2 regions of the Arthrobacter sp. Dra40 genome follow, and region 1 is predicted to be linked to the other one. Evidence: riboswitches for the same ligand, from Rfam matches in the RefSeq annotation. Region 1 holds a riboswitch; the other holds the start of a gene.
The links. Region 1 has a riboswitch for S-adenosylmethionine ahead of AC5RWT_RS13345 (flavin reductase family protein). Riboswitches for the same ligand answer to the same signal wherever they lie in the genome.

Region 1 (3,178 bases):
CCGGACGGAACGGGCATCAGCTTCCCGCACGGCACACTGGAATACTGCGCAGCCAACGGAGTGCAGCTTCAGGCCTGGGGGTCCCTGGCCCAGGGCCGCTACAGCGGGCGTGCCGGCCTGACCGAGACGGTGCGCGGTCAAGGGAGCTCCGCGGCCGGGAGCCCGCAGGATACCGCCGGGGAGGATGGGGCTGCCGGCACCGGTACTACCGCCGCGGCGGACGCTTCAGCCGCAGCCCTGGTCGCCGAACTTGCCAAGGACAAGGGCTGCACTTTGGAAGCCGTGGTGCTGGGCTGGCTGCTGCGCCATCCGGCGGGCATCCGCCCTGTCGTGGGTACCAGCAGCCCTGACCGGATCAGGGCCTGCGCCGAGGCAGAGGCAGTCGGGGAGGCGATGACGCGCCAGGAATGGTACGCCCTGTGGGTGGCGGCACGCGGGCGTCCCCTGCCCTGAGCCTTCCGCTTCTCCCGCGCCCAGACCTGGTCTCTAGACGAGGACGGGCTGCTTCAGCCGCCGGAAGACGGAGTCGTGGAAAACCAGCGGCTCATGAGTACCGTCATGGGTGGACAAGCCGTGCACCTCCAGCAGCACGACGTGGTGATCACCGGCCGGAACTTCTTGGTGCACTGAGCAGTCCAGCCACAGCGCCGCGTCGTTCAGAAAGAGGGCTCCCGGGTCGGTGCTGTGCAGGCTGAGGCCGGCGAAACGGTCGCCGTTCTTCGAGGCGATCTGGCGGCAGACGCCGTCGTGCTCCGTGCCCAGCACCGAGACGCCGATTCGTTCTGCCCCGCGGAGCAAAGGCCAGGTGCGGGACGTATTCTGCACGGCAAACATGACCAGCGGCGGCTCGAGCGAAACCCCGACCGTGAAGGAAGAAGCGACGATGCCTTGGGGCGCGCCGTCGACGATCGCGCACAGTGCGGCGATGCCCGACGGGAAGCGGCCGAAGGCGGAGCGGAGGGTATTGGGTGTCAGGTCATAATGGAGCGACATGGCCGTCCTTGAAGCTAGGGCGCATCCGCTGCTGCGGGGAGTACGCGTACTTGCTCGCCGACAAACCCGGCGGGCCGAATCATCACCTGGAGCACCCCGCTACGGTAGAGGGTTGCCGGCCAACCAGCCAGGGCTGTGCAGTTGGCGCTCTTGATTCGCTTCCACGCTAAGAGCCGGACGGGGGCCGCGTCAAACCCCGGTAACAGTTCGTCAAGATGTCATGATCCGTCGACGCCGGCACGGACCGTACGCCGGCGGAACGGGTGCGCCGGGTAGACGCCCAGCAGTCGGATTTCCGTGGTGAAGAAGTCCAGTTCCTCGAAGGCGTGGACCATTGCCTGATCTTCGGGGTGGCCTTCCACATCCACCATGAACACGGTGGCAGCGAACTCGCCGCCCACCATGTAGCTCTCCAGCCGGGTCATGTTGATCCCGTTGGTGGCGAACCCACCGAGAGCTTTGTACAGGGCCGACGGCACGTTCCGCACCCGGAAAACAAAGCTGGTCACGGCCGGACCGGGCAGCTCCTCCCGGGTCGGTACGGGCCGGCGGTCGGCCAGCACCACAAACCGGGTGGTGTTCGTGGGATCGTCCTCGACTTCTTCCGCGAAGACCTCCAGGCCATAGAGCTCGGCAGCCATCGGCGGCGCCAGGGAGACCTTGGTCGGGTCGTTCCACTCCGCCACCTCGCGCGCCGAACCGGCGGTGTCGCCGGCGATCACCGGCGTCAAGCCAAGCCGACGGATGAGGTTACGGCACTGGCCCAGCGCGTGAATGTGGCTATGCACCTCGCGGGCCTGCTCCACAGTCGCTCCGGGTACGCCCAGGAGGCTGAAGCGGATCGGCAGGAAAAACTCCTCCACGATCTGCAGGGTGGACTTGGGCAACAGCGCGTGGATGTCCGCTACCCGGCCGGCGATTGAATTATCGATGGGAATCATGGCCAGTTCGGCCGTGCCGCTTGTGACGGCGGCGAAGGCGTCCTCAAAGCTGGCGCACGGCACGGCCTCCCAGCCGGGGCGCACCTCAAGGCACGCCATGTGGGAGTTCGAACCGGGTTCACCTTGGTACGCAATAGCTGGAGCCATGGGCGAAATTATCCCACCGGGGCCGCCCGGCGCTTCATTCCGGGGCTTGGCCTGGCGTCACAAAAGCGCGGCAGCCGGTGCAGGGAGCCGGCTGCCGGACTTTTAGGCCAGCTGGGATTCCTGCGTGATGCCGTAGGGCACGTCCTCGCTCAGTTCCACGGTGAACTGCCCGGGGCCGGTGCGGGTAACGAGGATGCCGCACTCGCCGTCGATGGCCGCGATTTTTTGCAGCTCTTCTACCGCGGCATTGAGGAGGTCGTCGGCCTCGGAAGCCGTGTGTGCCGTCAAGGACTTGGAGGCCCAGGACGCGGGAGCCAAGGAAGTGGCCATGGTTCTGCCTTTCGTGACCGGAAACTGCCGCAGAGGAGAAAGCGCGGGAACGCAGCGTCAAGTCGGAACGATCGTGCCATGCGGAACGGTGCATGGAACTTTACATTCTGCCATCCCAATGGACATCAGATGAATTTTAAGGCGGCGTGGCGTTCCGCACGCAGGGAGGACCGGGCCGTCCCGCGGCCTTGTGGCGGGCAGCCGGGCCGCGGCCATGCCGAACAAGAAGAGGGTGGACGTAACGGGGCAGGTCGGGAGCCCGATAGTGGGAAGCATGAACTACCGCTATATTCCGCCAGCTGCTGCCCTGACCATGTGGGGCACCGTCCTCTTCGTTGCGGGAGGGGTGATGAGTGCCTGGATGTCAGCGTCGGCAGTCCGGGAGTCGTTCCTGGATGCCACCAGCATGTTTTACAGCTCGGACGCAGATGTGTATTCGGGTCTTGCGGTGCTGTTCGCCCTGATCTCGATCGCAGGCTTCGCGCTGTTGGCAGGAGGCGTTTCCCGCGCCACGAAGCGCGCTGACCAGCGGTACGACGCGTGGTTCCGCACACTGCAACCCGGCCAACTCCAGCCGGCAGGAGCCCACGTGTCCGCGCCAGGCCCGGCCGAGGCCACCCCGGCCTTGTCCGCGCCAGGCCCGGCCGTGGCCGCCCCCAGCCCTAACCGGAAACAGCCAGCGGCGGTCATTCCGCCCCTGCCGCCCCGGGGTCCGTCGCTGCCTTAGGCGCTTTTTCCACAGCCTAAAAGGGGTTCAGCAGCCGGTG
Region 2 (3,178 bases), on a different contig from region 1:
CCGGGGACCGCAGCAGCTGGCTGCAGCGCTTCGCCTCCGGGGAACTGGCCGGCAACGCCTGGACCGAACCCGGCGCCGGGGGAACTGCCACCGTGTTGTCCGAAGCCGGCGGCAAGCTGCTGCTGAACGGCCGCAAGTTCTACACGACCGGCACCATCTTCGCCGACTGGATTGATGTCACCGCCAAACGCTCGGACGGCACCGACGTCTCGGTGATCCTCTCCACCAAGACGCCGGGCGTGGAAACGTTCGATGACTGGGACGGTTTCGGCCAGCAGCTGACCGGAAGCGGCACCACGGTGTTTACCGACGCCGCCGTGGACCCGGCCAACGTCTCCGCCTTCACCGATCGTTTCCCCTACCAGACGGCGCTGTACCAACACATCCTGCTGGTTACCCTGACCGGCATCGCCCAGGCTGTTACCAAGGATGCCGCCGGCAACGTTCGGGAGCGCAAGCGGGTGTTCGGCCACGGCAACACTCCGCTGGTCCGGCACGACGCCCAGATCCTGCAAGTGGTCGGCGAGATCAGCGCCAAGGCCTTCGCAGCGAAGGCGACGACCCTGAGCGTGGCCGGCAGGCTGGACCGGGTCTTCGCGGCGCGGCTGCACCCCGCCGCCGTCGAGAAGGCGGCCAACGCCGCCGTCGAACTGGCGTCGGGCCAGGCGCAGATAGTGCTCAGCACCTTGGTACCGGACGCCGCGGGCGCCCTCTTCAACGCGCTGGGTGCGTCCTCGACCAGCAAGGACAAGGCGTTGGACCGGCACTGGCGCAACGCGCGCACCGTGGCGACGCACAACCCGTTCATTTACAAGGCGCGGATCCTCGGCGACTGGGAAGTCAACGCGACCGAACCGCCGTTCATCTGGACCATCGGCGAGGCCGACGCCGATGCCGCCCGCCAGCCCCACAGCTCCGCCGCTGTGTCCGCGGCCGTCTAAGAAGAAGGCACACCATGTCTGTTTCCACCCCGCAAACCCTTGCGGCCCCCGCGCCCGTCTCCGCAGCCAAAGCGGTACCTCGGCTTTCCGGCCGGCTCGGCGTCGCCAGCATCGTGCTCATCGTGCTGGCCGCCGCGTCGCCGCTGGGTGTTATTGGCGGGACCGTGCCACTGGCCATCGCCAGCGGCAACGGCGCCGGCCTCCCGTTCATTTTCCTGCTGGCGATGGGCATCCTGTTGTTGTTCGCCGTCGGATTCACCACCATGACGCCGCATGTGCCCAGCGCCGGTGCCTTCTACAGCTACGTGGACAAAGGACTGGGCCGCCGGACCGGACTGGGTGCGGCGTTCGTGGCGCTGCTCTCCTACCTCGCGCTGGAAGCCGGTGTCTACGGCCTGCTGGCACCAGCTGTCGACGAGGTGGTCCGCGCCTACGGTGTGCTGGCCGCCGTGGTGGCCGGCTGGGATCCGATCGTGCAGTTCTACACCTGGTTCGCGGGCTTCGCCTCCCTGGGCCTGGTGGTGCTGATGACGCTGACCAGCGTCGCCGTGCTGGTCTTCTTCCGCCGGAACGGTGCGCCCCTCCGGGACTGGAAACGCACCGCCGCCCCGGCACTCGGACTCATCGGGCTGCTGGGAATCCTGGGGCTGATCCTGCAGAGCCTCCCGACCCTGGTCGGCAACAGCGTCCCGCTGGCAGTCGCCGTCGTCGTCCTGATCCTGCTGTGCTTCGCGGCCGGAACACTAGCGGGGGCGAAGAGGCGGGAGGGCGCTCCGAAGTCGTAATTTCTTACCCCGCGTGACGCGGGACATTTCCCTCCCGGCCGCCTGCGGGTGTCCAATGGAGGGGTACCCATCCAGAGCGGCCGAGAGACCTGGCTTGTTGACGCCGCAGCAACCCCCTCCTTTGAGGAAGGTGCTACCGCCAGGACCGATGGAGAAGCTCGATCTCTCGTTGGTCTTCCGTAGGCATCCTGATGCCCAACGGAGTGCCGGCGCGGGCTCTTCTCATCAGAAAAGGAGCCTGACATGACAGTGAACAACCCGCAGCCCAACACCCGGCGCCAGATCCGTTTCAACGCCTTCGACATGAACTGCGTGGGCCACCAGTCGCCCGGACTGTGGCGCCACCCGCAGGACAAGTCCGCCACCTACAACACCATCGGCTACTGGACCCACCTGGCCAAGGTGCTGGAAAAGGGCATGTTCGACGGCCTGTTCATTGCCGACGTGCTCGGCACCTACGACGTCTTCGGGTCCTCCAACGAGACGACGCTGCGCGCCGGCACGCAGGTCCCGGTGAACGATCCGTTCATGCTGGTCTCGGCGATGGCCGCGGTGACCGAAAACCTCGGCTTCGGCGTCACCGCCGGCACCGCCTACGAGCACCCGTACCCGTTCGCCCGCCGCCTGGCCACCCTTGACCACCTGACCAACGGGCGGGTCGGCTGGAACGTGGTCACCGGTTACCTGCCCTCGGCGGCGCGCAACATGGGCCAGGAAGACCAGCTGGAGCACGACGAGCGCTACAACCACGCGGACGAATACCTTGAGGTCATCTACAAGCTGCTTGAGGGCTCGTGGGAGGACGACGCCGTGGTCAAGGACGTGGAGACCGGCGTCTTCACCGACCCGGCCAAGGTCCACGAGATCCGGCACGAGGGCAAGTACTTCAAGGTTCCCGGCATCGCGATCACCGAGCCGAGCCCGCAGCGCACCCCGGTCATCTTCCAGGCCGGGGCCTCCAAGCGCGGCACCGAGTTCGCCGCCGAGAACGCCGAGGCGGTGTTCGTGACCTGCCCGACCAAGGAGATGCTGGCCGCGTCGGTCAAGAAAATCCGCGACGCCGTGGAAGCGGCGGGCCGCGACCGCTACGACGTACGCATCTACGCGATGCAGACCGTGGTGACCGGACCGGACACCGCCACCGCGCAGGCCAAATTCGAGGACTACAAGTCCTACGCGGACATCAACGGCGCGCTGGCCCTGATCTCAGGCTGGATGGGCGTTGACCTCTCCACCTACGGCCCGGACGACGTGATCGGCGAAAACGTGAAGTCCAATGCCATCCAGTCCTCGGTGGAGACCTTCCAGAAGGCTTCCGGCGACAGCGGCAAACCGTGGACCATTCGTCAGCTGGCCGAATGGGTCGGCGTCGGCGGCTTCGGCCCGATCACCGTCGGGTCCGGCGCGGAGGTGGCCGCCAAGCTGGTGGAGTGGGTCGACGAGACCGACGTG

Region 2: it holds a riboswitch for S-adenosylmethionine, as region 1 does, so the genes downstream of both, AC5RWT_RS27630 (LLM class flavin-dependent oxidoreductase) here and AC5RWT_RS13345 (flavin reductase family protein) in region 1, are expected to answer to the same signal.

What each region holds. Positions count from the first base shown of each region.
Region 1 is NZ_JBNHHB010000025.1:49,903-53,080, reverse strand. It holds gene AC5RWT_RS13350 (aldo/keto reductase) at 1-453, shown strand, start outside; gene AC5RWT_RS13345 (flavin reductase family protein) at 487-993, opposite strand; SAM riboswitch class IV at 1,035-1,149, opposite strand; gene AC5RWT_RS13340 (prephenate dehydratase) at 1,212-2,081, opposite strand; gene AC5RWT_RS13335 (hypothetical protein) at 2,184-2,411, opposite strand; gene AC5RWT_RS13330 (hypothetical protein) at 2,686-3,138, shown strand; gene AC5RWT_RS13325 (amino acid ABC transporter ATP-binding protein) at 3,155-3,178, opposite strand, start outside.
Region 2 is NZ_JBNHHB010000140.1:2,598-5,775, forward strand. It holds gene AC5RWT_RS27620 (acyl-CoA dehydrogenase family protein) at 1-941, shown strand, start outside; gene AC5RWT_RS27625 (hypothetical protein) at 956-1,726, shown strand; SAM riboswitch class I at 1,791-1,881, shown strand; gene AC5RWT_RS27630 (LLM class flavin-dependent oxidoreductase) at 1,970-3,178, shown strand, end outside.